Regions from separate parts of the Sporosarcina sp. SG10008 genome, predicted to be linked through region 2. Evidence: riboswitches for the same ligand, from Rfam matches in the RefSeq annotation. Region 2 holds a riboswitch; each other region holds the start of a gene.
What was found. Region 2 has a riboswitch for S-adenosylmethionine ahead of metK (methionine adenosyltransferase). Riboswitches for the same ligand answer to the same signal wherever they lie in the genome.

Region 1 (5,016 bases), 1.0 Mb from region 2:
GCCTCAGCCTGTGTTTTAGTCCGAATCTTGAATTGAGCATGTGCCTACAGGATACAGGCATGCAAACGTTGACGCAGGACGTGGCTAACTTTAGATTCCTTCAAAATCCGTGACATCCGCTAGAGGCTTCTAAAGTCGCGAAATAAGCACCTTTAGAATTCACTTTACTTTTTCATCAAAAATCTGCTCTACTGCATCTACATTGCCATACGTAACGTATAGAACAAAATCACCTGTCGTTTTTAACACATTGTTTTTCACTTTTTCATATTGATCAGGAAGATATTGTTCCCATGTTTGTATTTGTGCATCTAATTCTTTTTGCAACGAGGCTTTCAATGATTCTGCGTCCTTCTCATTCTTCGCTTTCAAGACAATTATTTCATCCGAATTGATATTAAACATAGAGTTGAACATCAAACCTTCTGCTAGTAACTCTTTATCAAGTTCTGTTCGCTCCATAAATATTTGTGTCATTGAATCCTCTGTTTTAGCATTTACTAAATTCGTCTCCACATAATTTTGAAGAATTTCCTCATCAGTTTGTCCATCGTCGAATCCTGCATCTTTTATATCTTGTATAACTTGCCCCTTAATACTTTCCATTATGTCTTTGACGGAAACTTCGTCCTTTATGCCGTCATTTAATCCTGATCCCGAACAACCCACCATCGTAAAGATAACCATTGCACATATAAGCATTCCAAACTTTTTTTTCATAAAAAATTCCTCCCCAACTTTTCAACTAGCAGTTACTTTGGCTGCTAACTGATTTGACGGATGATCTTTATTTTCGTTTCAGCCATTTTTTGGAACTCGATTATAAAGTGAAACTTCAATCGGGATGGGGGATTCTGCCCGTTACTATGGGGTTAACAACGAAGTGTTTCACATGAAACATTGTTACTATTGTGGCCAGCAAAGCATTTTTTTATTTTACGTACAAAAATAGCACTGTCAACGACAGTACTACTCTGTTTACTAATATGAAATTCCTACACGAAATCCGATATTATCGCCTTGCAGTAGTTCACCGTAAGCAAAAGCAGCTGTGTCGCCAACGGATATTTGTTTACCGTCCTCTGGCAACAAATCGCGCTCAGTTCTGTAGTCACCCACCGCAACACCATCCGGTAAATAAGTAGGGCAGACAATTGTCCACTCAAGCCCCGATTGACGCAGCATGTTATACACTTTATGGTGCTCCTCCGCCGCAAAAGTTAGCCGGCGATTTGTATCTCCAGCTTCATAACGCAGTTTTTCGGGATCAATCTTACTTTGCAAGATGCCTGCTGTCCCAATTGTGACAAGCCGATTAATTCCTATATCCTCCATCGCTCTTATCATATGAGGAACTGCCTCAGTCAACGTTGTTGTCTGGTCTGTACCTAGCGAACTGAATACAACGTCCATTCCAGCAACGGCATCCGAAACTGCTACAACATCACGGACATCACCTTGGATAATCGTCAACCTATCATGTGGCGCCAATTTCTCAGGTGAACGGACGAGTGCCGTCACTTCATGCCCTTCTACCAATGCTAATTTTAGGACTTCCCCACCCACACGCCCTGTTGCCCCAAACAATGCAATTTTCATAAGAACCATCTCCATTCTATAAATTACTTTCTCATTTTATTAATAAATAAATGCCCGTAAATAGTAAAATGCCATATGTGAAGATCCGGAAGGTCTTTTGACTGATATGACGGAATAGTAGTTGTCCTAGATACAATCCAGCAAATACTAGCGGCAGTGCCATTCCGATTGAGGTCCAGATACCCTTATTTGTACCAACAAAAAGCACTTGAATGAGTAGACTAACGGAATAGATGAATAAATAAAACGCGAGTGTCGTTGCACGTAATGTTTCTTTTTGCATAGCCGTTCCTGCAAAGTAGAGCAAAAGCGGCGGACCTGGCATGCCAATTCCTGTCGTCAATGTACCGGATAATCCGCCAACAACAAAGTCCCCACGTTTAGTTCTCTTAATTCGAAGGTTCAGGACAAGCAGCAGTGTTAGCAAAAGAAGAACAATGCCTATGCCCGTTTTCAATTTGTTGATATCCGCCGAAATGAACAAAATGATACCAATGGGCAGTCCAGATAAGCTCCCGATTATTAACTTTTTTAATAGGTCTGTATCCACATCTTTACGTATTTTAGCAATAAGTGCGCTTGAAATAACAAGCGACAAAACTAGGTTTATCTGAATGGCCTCCATCGGATTAAAAATCATGAGTAGAAAAGGTGTCGCCATGATCGAAAAACCAAATCCTGTACTTGTCTGTAAAATGGACGCAAAAAGTATAATGCTAATAAATATGAAAATTGTCATTCTAACACCGCTTTCTCTATCACTTTAAGTGTATCAGAATTCTGAAATTGTTTACGACTATTAGTAATCTGAATTATTTTACTTTAGTAAATTCATTGACTTTCCCTAATTTGCACACTAGAGTTAGATTCAATTCTTGCAACAATCGAATAGCACTACATCACTTTCTTATCCAGAGAGATCGAGGGACAGGCCCTATGACATCTCGGCAACAGGTTCATGACCAATGAACACTGTGCCAACTCCTACAGACGCGTATGCGTTTGGAAGATGAGAACGAGATGGCTTCTTTTATTAGAATCCCTCTTTTTCTTATCTATTTTAAGAAAAAGAGGGATTTTTTTCGTTCTTACAACTGTCTAGCTTCAGCGGCCAGATGCTCGGGGTCACAAGTCATTTTGCTAGTTGCATCCGTTGTCCGCACAGAATTAACGAAGTACTTAGGGGGTCAATACATGATTGAATTTAAAAATGCATCCAAGACGTTCGCCCTTGGGAAGCGTGAGGTACATGCGGTAAAAGATGTTTCTCTTTTCGTTGAAAAAGGTGAAATTTTCGGCATCATCGGTTTTAGCGGCGCTGGAAAAAGCACATTGCTACGGTTAGTAAATATGCTTGAACGCCCGACTTCAGGCTCTGTTTTCATCCGAGACATCGACGTCAGTACATTATCCTCAAAAGATTTACGGACGCAACGTCGTAACATCGGCATGATTTTTCAGAACTTCAACTTGCTGAACTCACGGACAGTTGCAGGAAACATCTCGTATCCTTTGAAACTTGCCGGAATGCAAAAAAAAGCAATTGCTGAACGCGTCGAGGAATTATTGGACTTCGTTGGCCTGGCCGATAAAGCTAAAGATTATCCGGACCAACTATCAGGAGGCCAAAAGCAACGCGTAGGTATAGCCAGAGCACTCGCCACTTCACCAGACATCCTTATCTGTGATGAAGCCACATCTGCACTAGATCCTGATACGACCGCCGATATACTGCGGTTGTTGAAAAAGGTGAATAAGGATTTGGGTATTACAATCCTCCTTATCACACATGAAATGCATGTTATTCAAACAATTTGCGATAAAGTAGCGGTCATGGAAAATGGAGAAGTAATCGAAACGGGTGATGTTTTTGAAACATTTACTGATCCTCAACATTCGACAACACAACGATTCATCCAATCCGTGCAGCAGGATCTACCTTCAGAAAAACTGATTAATGAGTGGCAATCAAAAGGTGGTACCAAGTTATATCGAGTTATTTTCAAAGGAGATATTGCAAGTGATCCTGTTCTTTCAAAAGTTACACGTAAACACGATGTTGATTTCAACATCGTTTACGGTTCAGTTCGAGAATTACAGGAACGATTTTTTGGCAATCTACTTGTTTCATTTGAAGGAGAAACGGATGCTGTAAGCCATGTATTAAAAGAACTTGAATTAATTGTAGACATAGAGGAGGTCCTAAAAGATGAACGTTGATTGGCTTACATTTTGGCCCCGGATTGTAGAAGCAACCGGCGAAACACTGATCATGGTAATCGCCACTCTCGTTTTTGGTTCCATTTTTGGAATTGCAATTGGCCTGCTATTATTTGTCACTAGGCAAAATAATATTTTGGAAAACAAACTTGTTTCTCAAATATTAAATATAGTCATTAACATCGTTCGGCCTGTTCCGTTCATCATCTTCTTAGTAGCCATTTCACAACTGACAAGATTAGTTGTCGGGACAACAATCGGAACCGCAGCAGCCATTTTTCCGATGACAATTGTTGCAACATTCGTCATTGCCCGAGTTGTTGAAAATAACTTGGTCAGCATTGATCCTGGCGTTATTGAAGCAGCACAGGCAATGGGTGCAAGCCCTCTTCGGATTATCTTCACGGTTTTGATACCAGAAGCATTGGGTCCACTTATTTTAGGACTTACCTTCGTTTCCGTCAGTCTTATCGATTTCTCGGCAGTTGCCGGAACAGTTGGCGGCGGAGGTCTTGGACATGTCGCGATGACATACGGTTATCAACGGTTCGACGGTAGTGTCATGCTCGTTACGGTCGTCATTTTAATCATCATGGTGCAATTGGCACAATGGCTTGGCAATACACTTTCTAAAAAAATCATGCGTCGGTAATCTGGGAAAAGTGCAAGATGCCTGGAGCTAGACACTGTTCCAGGTCAAAGAATCTTATACTTAATAATCTTTAAAAAATACAATCATTCAACTAAAAGGAGACGAATTAAATGAGGAAATTATGGTTAGTAAGTTTAGCAGTATTAACTGCTATTGTACTCGCTGCTTGCGGCGGTAAAGAAAGCGGAAATAGTGATACAGTCAAAGTGAAAATTGGTGTCAACGGTGCAGATGGTGTCCAATGGCCATTGCTGAAAGAAAAAGCGGCAAAAGAAGGCATTGAAATCGAACTTGTCGAATTCGCAGATTATACATTGCCAAATAATGCACTTGCACAAGGCGATATCGACTTAAATGCATTCCAACATTTCTCGTTCCTATCCCAATATGTAAAAGAAAGTAAAAATGAACTTGTTCCAATTGGCTCGACGATGTTTGCACCACTTGGCGTTTACTCTGAAAAAATCAAGGATATTTCTGAAATCAAAGAAGGCGACAAAATTGCGATTCCAGATGACCCTTCGAACCAAGCACGTGCGCTACGC
Region 2 (5,016 bases):
ATACTTGTGCATCATGTTCATCAATTTTCTTCCCAAGCATTTCAGCGTATACTGTCGCTGGAAGTGGAAGGAAAGGTGAACCGAAGCACGTTGAGAACGTTGCTTCAGGTGATGTGATACCACGCTCAGTTCCGGCAAGCTTCGAAGTGAACCCGCTTAGGAAGTGATACATTGCTTGTTCTTTTGTTAACTTCGAGATTGGAGGTAGCACGCCAAACGCATCTGCCGTTAAGAATACAATCGTTTTCGGATGACCAGCAACAGAAGGGTCAACGATGTTATCAATTGCTTGGATAGGATAAGCTGCACGTGTGTTTTCAGTTAATGAACCATTATCGTAGTCAGGAATGCGTGTTTCCGGATCGACGACAACGTTTTCTAGTACGGAACCAAAACGAATTGCACCAAAAATTTCAGGTTCTTTTTCTTGTGATAAATTAATACATTTTGCATAGCAACCGCCTTCGATATTGAAGACACCAGTGTCAGACCAGCCATGCTCGTCATCGCCGATTAATTTACGGTTTGCATCTGCCGAAAGTGTTGTTTTACCTGTTCCAGAAAGACCGAAGAATAGGGCAACATCACCGTCTTCACCAACGTTTGCCGAACAGTGCATCGGCATAATTCCATTTTCAGGAAGTAAGTAGTTCATGATTGAGAAGATTGATTTTTTCATTTCGCCAGCGTATTCAGTTCCACCGATAAGAACAATACGTTTTTCCATTGATACGATAATGAATGTCTCTGAATTCGTACCATCGACCACAGGATCAGCTTTAAATGAAGGAGCCGAAACGATTGTAAATTGTGATTCATGTTGTACTAGTTCTTCTTCAGTTGGGCGGATGAACAAGTTGTGAACAAACAGGTTATGCCATGCAAATTCATTCACAACTTGAATGGATAGTCGTGAAGCTGGATCTGCGCCTGCAAAACCTTTGAAGACGAACAGTTCGTCTTTTGTTCTCAAATGAGTAATTACTTTATTATATAATGAATCGAAAATTTCAGAAGAGATTGGACGATTGACGTTGCCCCAATCGATTTTGTCTTTGGAGGACGCTTCCTCAACAATGTATTTGTCCTTAGGTGAACGACCTGTATATTTGCCTGTCTGAGCTGTAACCGCTCCGTCTGATGTCAATTGAGCTTCACCACGTGAAATCGCTTTTTCAACAAGTTGTGGAACTGAAAGTTGAACTTTTACATTTTTCCCAGAAAGAAGTTTGTTGAGGTCATCACTAATTTTCGCAGATATCATAAGTATGTACCGTCCTTTGCATATAGTCCCAATCAATTGGGTGTCATCACATTATTGAATTAGTATAACACATTAAGAATAATAATCTATACTAATTCAAACCTCAAGGATTTATACGCAAAATGGGTAAAAAGATTTGACATGCAACAAGATTTTTCGTAGCATATATAGTTGAACGGATACTCTTATCCCGAGCTGGTGGAGGGGTCAGGCCCTATGAAACCCGGCAACCTGCACAGACGTTTTGTCTGCGCGAAGGTGCCAAACCTGTAGCAAGGCACAGTCCTTGTATGATAAGAGTGAAAGGTGCTTATGAAATCATGCCTTTCCTCATGTATTATTACGTGAGCGAAGGGCTTTTTATATGATATCGCCCTTAATCCTCGTGTATAGAGCTCGCAATGGCTTGTAGTCTTTTCATTTAGAAAAGACTCTACATGGGACATATGAGTACCGTATCAATCTCGTAGGATATAAGGAGGAAATAACATGACAAATCGCCGACTATTTACTTCAGAATCGGTAACTGAAGGACACCCGGACAAAATGTGTGACCAAATTTCGGATGCTATTCTAGATGCTATATTGGCAGAAGATCCAAATGCACGTGTTGCATGTGAAACGACAATTACAACAGGACTTGTCCTCGTTGCAGGAGAAATTACTACGACAACATATGTCGATATCCCGAAAGTTGTGCGTGAAACTGTTAAAGAAATTGGTTATGTACGCGCGAAATACGGATTTGATTGGGAAACATCTGCAGTTTTGACTGCGATCGATGAACAATCAGCCGACATCGCTGCAGGCGTTGACCAGGCACTTGAAGCGCGTGAAGGTTCGATGACAGATGATGAACTTGAAGCAATTGGAGCTGGTGACCAAGGTTTGATGTTCGGTTACGCTTGTAATGAAACACCGGAACTGATGCCGTTACCAATTAGCCTAGCTCATAAATTATCATTCCGACTTGCACAAGTACGCAAAGATGAAACCCTTACGTATCTGCGTCCAGATGGAAAAACACAAGTGACTGTTGAATATGATGAAAACAATAAACCAGTACGCATCGATACAATTGTTATTTCAGCGCAACATCACCCTGAAATAACACTTGAGCAAATTCAGCGTGATATTAAAGAATTCGTCATAAACCCGGTTGTACCAACTGATTTAATCGATGAAGACACGAAGTACTTCATCAACCCAACTGGCCGCTTCGTAATAGGGGGACCTCAAGGAGATGCAGGTCTTACTGGCCGTAAAATCATCGTTGACACGTACGGTGGTTATGCGCGTCATGGCGGCGGTGCGTTTTCTGGGAAAGATGCGACGAAAGTGGACCGCTCGGCTTCATATGCGGCACGTTATGTTGCGAAGAACATTGTCGCTGCAGGACTTGCAGATCGATGTGAAGTGCAACTTGCTTATGCAATCGGTGTTGCACAACCTGTATCGATTTCTATCGATACATTTGGAACAGGCACAGTCGAGGAAAGTAAACTTGTTGAGCTTACGCGTGGACTGTTTGACCTTCGTCCAGCAGGCATCATCAAAATGCTTGATCTGCGCCGCCCAATTTATAAACAAACAGCTGCATACGGTCACTTCGGCCGTACAGACATTGATCTACCGTGGGAACAAACGGATAAAGCTGATGCATTGAAAGAGTTAGCAGGGAAATAATGTAGTGTAAACACTGAAAGGCAGGATTTCCCTGTTTTTTGGTGTTTTTTCTGTTTAGGATGTTTGATTTAGCGGGCGTCATAGAGTGTAGCGAATCTGTCGTACACTCTCATCACAGGAGCTATAAACAAATGATACAATTGTTATAAAGTGAAACCTGATCGGAGAGGAGAGAGCGTCGGGCTATGAGTTTAATAGGTTTGTTACTACTGGTTGGGGTTGTTGCGTTATTTGTGTTAATTGGTTTAGTAATCTTTTTATTTATAAAAAAATAAGAGCTGCCTTCAAAGGCAGCTCTTTTATTACTGTTGTAAATTCTTGTAATACTGCCCTTTTTCGGCATACTCCTGAACAATCCGTTCCATGTCCGCACGATCGTCGTCATTCAGCTCACGCACGACTTTTGCTGGCGACCCGAGTGCTAGCGTATTCGGGGGAATCTTCTTACCAGGCGGCACGAGACTGCCTGCGCCAATGAATGCCCCTTCGCCAATTTCAGCACCGTCCAAAACAATGGAACCCATACCGATAAGCGCTCCTTTTTTTACCGTACAACTATGTAACGTTACTTGGTGCCCAATTGTCACCTCATCTTCAAGAATAAGCGGAAACTTTGGGCTTTGATGAAGGCAGCATAAGTCTTGAATATTTACTTTACGTCCAATAATTGTTGGAGATACGTCACCCCGGATTACGGTATTAAACCAAATTGTCGATTCAGGACCAATTGTCACATCACCTGAAATCGTCGTGAAGTCGCCAATGAAAACGGACGGATCAATTACAGGCGTTTTTCCTTTATAAGGATAAATCATGATGCTCTCCTCTTTTCTTTAGGTAGTGTATAATTATCGTAACAAAGATTAGGTTTTTATTGTAGATAAATAGGGAAATATATAGATAAAAGAACTAGATAGATGAGGGGAAGATGACCATGTGGAAATGGGAAGCGGAAGGGCCACCAAAAGCTGTCGTGGCCATCGTCCATAATGTGTACGAACATCATAGTAGAAATGCATGGCTTATTCAGAAACTAAGAAACAGCGGTTTTCATGTCGTGACAGGAGATTTACCTGGACACGGGGCGGAAGGTGTCGGAAAAATTCACGATGAACAATTTGATGCCTACGCTAAATTTGTGGAAAAATTAATAGCGGTCGGTCTCGATGATAATTTACCTTTGTTCATTATTGGACATGGAATAGGTGCCACCTTCGTAATGCGTCTTTTACAGCGAAAGAAAATTGAATGCGCAGGGGCTGTTTTTAGTTCCCCATGGCTAGCATTGCGTCATCAGCCACCTAAATTTTCGAACGTATTGACAAAATTCTCGTCATCCATGAAATTGAATCATGAAATTGACATTGAGATGTTAACACGCAATAGTGATTTATATGAAGAAGCTAAGCAAGATGACTTTTATAACGATGAATTCACCGTAGCCTGGTATAAAGAGTTACAATCATTCATGAAATTGGTTGCGCAGAGTGAAAGAAGTGTTCATGATATCCCAGTGCTTATGCATATTGCGGAAGAGGATAAAATAACAGACATAGTGCTTGCTAAGAAATGGTTTATCCGACAGGAACTTTCTGAGTTTCAATATAAGCAATGGAAACGGCTGTACCATGACGTTTATCAGGAACCAGAGCGCGAGGAAGTATACTTATATACGGAATCATTTATGAATAATGTTCTAAGGTCGCTAGGGTATGTCGTATAGGGAATACTTGGAAATGGTTTGTGAGTAAATGTGAAGAGGGAGGTGTTTACGATTACGATAATTGGGTTTGTACGACATGGCGTTACCGCGTGGAATAAAGAAGGAAGGGCACAAGGAAGTACTGATGTCCCACTTGATGATGAAGGAATTGAGATGGCACACGGTGTAGCTCAAAGACTTTCTGGTGAACAATGGGATGTCATCTACACAAGTCCTTTAATTCGTGCTGCAAAAACAGCTGAAATCATCGCGGACAGTATGCCTGATATCCGTCTCTTATCGGACAATCGCTTGCGGGAATCAGGGGGTGGCCTGGTTGAAGGATTGACGGAAATGGAGCGAG
Region 3 (5,016 bases), 220 kb from region 2:
ATAACATAATTACCTTCCGGGCGCTACTTGTATAGTTGCATTTTTGGATTGCTTCGGATTGAATGACTTCTATATCAATAAGCGGGATGTCTGGATGCAAAAGTACTTGTAGTGCTTATGCTTTTTTTGATAAAAGAATAGCTGACATCCAAGTCGGAGAAAAGCCGCCAAAGATGCAATTTTGGCGGCTGAAGCTTTCTATATGGTTTTTTCTTTTTTTAGTAAAGAAGTGGCACTTGCTATAAGGTATCACATGATTAGATGTATAATCTTTGCTAAAAGTAAGAAAGGATCGCATTGTACATCGTCCAAGAGTGCCCGAAATTGCATCTTCGGGCACTTACACCCTTCATAGAATGTCATCTATTCTATTCTTCCAAAACAACTGCATTTTCCACTTGAATAGTGTAGGAACGCGACAGGCAACTATTCGCAATAGTATTACTAAAAAGAGTGTGGCTAGAAGTGACGGAGTCACTTCTAGCCACACTCGGACCCCTCAGTAAATCTGTCATGAATAGTTAGTCGAAAGCGGGCCGAAAATAATGCAGTGAAAATGAAGGTCATCAAGCCCTACTCACCAGTGTTTTATGCAAATAAATGGTTAATCTACAGACGTGGTTTAATTGATACATTTGTCATTAACTAGTTATTCCCATTCATAAGGTGTTTCTTGATACACATAATAATTTAGCCAGTTGGAGAAGAGTAGATGCGTATGGGAACGCCATGTATTCAACGGCTCTTTGCTTGGATCATCATTCGGAAAATAATTTTCCGGGATATCAATACCAACTCCTTTTTGCAAATCACGTGCATATTCCTCCGCCAACGTATCCGCATCGTATTCCAAATGACCTGTGATCATAATATGTTTGTTATCTTTAGAAATGACGATGAATGCCCCTGCTTCCTCTGATTTGGCAAGCAAGTGTAGACGGGGATCATTTTTTATTTCCTCTGTTGAAACGGATGTATAACGTGAATGTGGCGCTTTAAATTCGTCATTAAAGCCACGTGCAAGGTTAATCGTTGGGTCGGATAGTCGATGCGTAAAAACGCCTGAGCATTTTTTCGGCAATTCAAATTTCCGGATTCCATAATGATGATAGAGTGCTGCTTGGGCACCCCAACAAATATGTAAAACAGAGGTTACATTTTCTTTTGACCATTCCATAATCTCCGTTATTTCTTTCCAGTAATTAACGTCTTCAAATTCTAAATGCTCAATCGGGGCACCCGTAATAATCAGTCCATCGAAACGACGATGTTTCACATGTTCAAATGTTGTATAAAATGCGTTTAAATGCGTTTTACTAACGTTTTTAGAATCATGAGTTGCTGTGTTCAAAAATGTAACATTTACTTGTAGTGGTGTATTCCCTAATAGACGTAGCAGTTGCAACTCTGTTCTTTCTTTTTCAGGCATTAAGTTTAAAATGGCGATGTTCATAGGACGTATATCTTGGGACGTTGCGCGTTCTTCATCCATCACAAATATTTTTTCCTTCTTCAATAGTTCTCCTGCTGGTAATTGTTTCGGTACATTAATCGGCATGTGTCGTCTCTCCCTTTTCACTTTGGTTTGAATCAAATGATTCAATATAAAAAACCCTCTTTTCTATAAGACAAGAAAAGAGGGTTTAATTTGGGCACTCTGTTCTTATCTCTCAAGAAAAAATCTTGTTGGAGGTAGCACCTTCCTGACTAAGTCAGAGGTTGCTGAAGCTTCACAGGGCCATATCCCTCAGCTTCTCTTGATAAGAATATTCAATTATTTACTATTATACTATTAAAACTACTATTGTAAACCGTCTTTTTTGACGATAATAATCAAAACAAACATTTTTATTTTAATTTCCACATTAATTCAGCATGAAAACTGCTGAATAATATTTCTTTAGAAAGCCATATTAACGTGGCACTGAAAAAATGAAAGGAGTTGTTACTATGGGAAGAGATGACAATAAAACTGGCGGAAATAATGCACGGTCTTTACCACAAACGCCGAAAAACCAAAAAATAAAACCGGGCGACATGAATGAAGAAATAGCCCGCGAGTTTGCTGAACTCCGTTCCCTGAAACCAAAACGCGAACGAATGAACTCAAATGAAAAGAAGAGAAAATGATTACCTTTGTCATGAACAGTAACTAAAACACTCCCCGCACTGGTATTATCTTGGTGCGGGGCACTTTTTTCAGCCTACATCAGATACTCGCTTCAATTCTTTGGTCATCCGCTCGACCAAGTCAGATCTTCCGTGAAATTGGGCCGGTGTATTTTGGAAAAGTTTTATTTTCCATCCATCCTTTTCTTTTACTGCAATCAGTGTTTGATGAGCATTCAAATTTGGGTCAAGTTCTGTTCCGCCCGGAGGTATCATCCCGACGATTGCACGCAACATCGCAACTTCAGCACTCAGAAAGTACACATCTTTAACGACATTGATAAATGGAGGTGTTGGATGATCTGCAAATATCGGTTCTAAATGTGCAAAAATAGTATTTCGCCCAATTTCTTGACTTCCGTCAAATCCAATCAATTCGCCTTGCTCTGTAAATTGATCAGCCATGCTCTTAGCATCGCGATTATTCCATGCAAGAATTAAGTTATAATAAAGGGTTTTGATTTCAATTAATTCAGATGCTTCCATATCTAATTCCTCCCGTCATTTTTCCTTCATCCGAGATAATCGCTCGGGATGCTACCTTCCTTTTCTACTTCCACATTCCATGCGATAATTGTCGTACTGTCTCGTACATTTTGTCTTTCGATTTCCATCAATAACTGCGAAATCCCTTTATCAAGTTCTTTTTCATTCAGCACGGCAACGAGATCTGACGGATCCAAAAAAGGTTCCCCCGGGCATTCCACTAAACCATCAGTCGTCAAAAAAATAAGATTGTTCCCTTTTCTCATTTCCCTTGTCCCTGACGTGTAGCATGGTACTGCTTGCTCAAACGTATTCACTTGACCAATCCATTCAAAGAATTGCCTTTGGTTAAGTTGAAACTGATTTAGGGCAATTAATTCCGAATGGAACAGATATACTAAACAATCTCCAACCGAAAACCACCAAACGTAATTAGCTTTCCTGACAACGATAAGACAAGCCGTTTCTCCCATGGCACATCTGCATTCATTCAAAAATTGTTCAGATTGAAAAATTTCAAGTAACTTCATTTCCAAACGTTTAAATCGTGGAGGACCTTTCATATCTAAAATCTCTACCAATTTTTCTTTATGCTGCCCGAGTGTTTGTACAACAAGTTCCGCACTTTCAGCACTTTTATGTGCATCCAAAATAGCCGCTAATTCCCAATCCTCATTTTGCCAAATAACGCAGCCATCTTCATTCTTGGTTTGTCCCGCTGAAGAATTACCTCCAAATCTACCAACCGCTACACGATTAATCCATCGTACATCTCGTTCATCGACAAAGTCCTTTTCACTTCCAACCCAAGTAAGATTATTCATGAGCGCTCAATCAATCTATACGGTCTCACTTCATAACTTTCATAAACAATCGTATCGCTATTTCGAGCATCATCCACACTAGATGCAAATTGCGGGCGTTTTATCCAGTCTCCTACTTGCTCTTTATCAAAGTCAACAAATTGTACGTCAATCGTTTCAGGAGGTTGTGCAGCTGGTACGCCTGACATCGCTCTTCCACGAAAAACCATACAGATGACGCCTAACGTGATATCTTGATAAACTCCTGTCATATCACCAATTTCTGCGTGGATACCTGTTTCTTCTAGTACTTCCCGTTTAACCGCCTCTTTCAAGGTTTCACCAAGCTCAAGTCGCCCACCCGGCATTTCATATGTATCATTTCGGTGATTGTTCCGTACAAGTAATACATGTCCTTCCTCATTGACAATGTAGCCATTTACAACAATAATTTGTCTAGATTGTCCATAATTCCCCGTCGAAGTGAAAAAGTCTTCATTTGATGAAATAAATAATGGAGCTAATGATTTCCGATAATTTTGCGCTTCAGCATGCATTTCCGATGCCCGAATGCTAGCGTCCACTGTCTCATAATGAGCCCTATTATCGTATGCCCACATTGCCATTATCTCCGTCCGTTCTTCATTGACCCACCGTCCAACCAGCTGCGCTCCATGCGTCAGCTGATTCGGAAGCAAATAGGTGTGGAAAAAGTGGGTAAACGTTTCGTACATCGCTGGTTCAACCTTGTACGTTTTTCTGCGATACAACATTCAATTATTCCCCCCGTACAAATTAATTTTCAGCGAGCCCTTTTTAATAACCAAAATAGGCCAAGTGTAAAAACAGCAACTAGTGTTAAAGTAAATTTGAGGTCAATGATTGGTTTGAACTTCACCTTCTCCGCATCTATCTCGTAAACACCCAAAGGTCTGACGGAGATATGTCCCCCGCCCCCTTCTCCTTGGGCACCTAAAGAGTTTCCTGTTTCACTAGAATAGCCGCCTCCCCCGCCAACAATATAATTAATCTTTGCTACCGGAAGGACTTTTTTGTTTTCAAAATTAATCGGTTCACCATAAATCAACGATGCGTCTTGTTGCCGTGAAAACTTGTCAAATATCCGCGCAATAGGTGATAGGTAATTAGAAGATTTTTTAATTCCCATGTTTTCCCCACTCCCTTAATTTTTAGTTGTGATTCGGTTAGCTGTCGTTTTTTCAACGTAAAATAGTATCCATCTATTTTACGCTGATATTTCAATACCGAAATTGCACTTTAACCGTGGCGTTAATCGAAATCTGCCCCTGTTCAATCGGTGTGGAGCTAGTCATTTCTCTCGCAGCAAATGTTCGATATGCGATGGGTTCTGCTCTTAATTCTTCAACAATTTTAATTGGATGTGGATCAAGTTGCAGTTGCATTGTCTCAGCAATTGTTTGCGCCTTGGCTAATGCGTTTTTAAGTGCAAGGCTCAATGCTTTTTGATAGTCCAATTGTTCATTTTCAACCTTGAACTGGATATTTGATACCCTGTTTGCCCCGTTTTGGACCGCCA

Region 1: another riboswitch for S-adenosylmethionine. It lies ahead of ACGLYD_RS19540 (methionine ABC transporter ATP-binding protein); the one in region 2 lies ahead of metK (methionine adenosyltransferase).
Region 3: another riboswitch for S-adenosylmethionine. It lies ahead of metA (homoserine O-succinyltransferase); the one in region 2 lies ahead of metK (methionine adenosyltransferase).

Annotation. Positions count from the first base shown of each region.
Region 1 covers NZ_CP172607.1:4,160,079-4,165,094, reverse strand. The annotation lists gene ACGLYD_RS19555 (DUF4358 domain-containing protein) at 160-720, opposite strand; gene ACGLYD_RS19550 (NAD(P)-dependent oxidoreductase) at 982-1,599, opposite strand; gene ACGLYD_RS19545 (sulfite exporter TauE/SafE family protein) at 1,631-2,338, opposite strand; SAM riboswitch class I at 2,504-2,615, shown strand; gene ACGLYD_RS19540 (methionine ABC transporter ATP-binding protein) at 2,794-3,819, shown strand; gene ACGLYD_RS19535 (methionine ABC transporter permease) at 3,809-4,471, shown strand; gene ACGLYD_RS19530 (MetQ/NlpA family ABC transporter substrate-binding protein) at 4,582-5,016, shown strand, end outside.
Region 2 covers NZ_CP172607.1:464,912-469,927, forward strand. The annotation lists gene pckA (phosphoenolpyruvate carboxykinase (ATP)) at 1-1,264, opposite strand, end outside; SAM riboswitch class I at 1,447-1,564, shown strand; gene metK (methionine adenosyltransferase) at 1,754-2,950, shown strand; gene ACGLYD_RS02435 (gamma carbonic anhydrase family protein) at 3,253-3,765, opposite strand; gene ACGLYD_RS02440 (alpha/beta hydrolase) at 3,885-4,673, shown strand; gene ACGLYD_RS02445 (histidine phosphatase family protein) at 4,716-5,016, shown strand, end outside.
Region 3 covers NZ_CP172607.1:688,382-693,397, reverse strand. The annotation lists gene metA (homoserine O-succinyltransferase) at 650-1,558, opposite strand; SAM riboswitch class I at 1,661-1,767, opposite strand; gene ACGLYD_RS03490 (hypothetical protein) at 1,951-2,130, shown strand; gene ACGLYD_RS03485 (SgcJ/EcaC family oxidoreductase) at 2,200-2,655, opposite strand; gene ACGLYD_RS03480 (protein phosphatase 2C domain-containing protein) at 2,682-3,479, opposite strand; gene ACGLYD_RS03475 (NUDIX hydrolase) at 3,476-4,231, opposite strand; gene ACGLYD_RS03470 (hypothetical protein) at 4,261-4,626, opposite strand; gene ACGLYD_RS03465 (SIMPL domain-containing protein) at 4,718-5,016, opposite strand, start outside.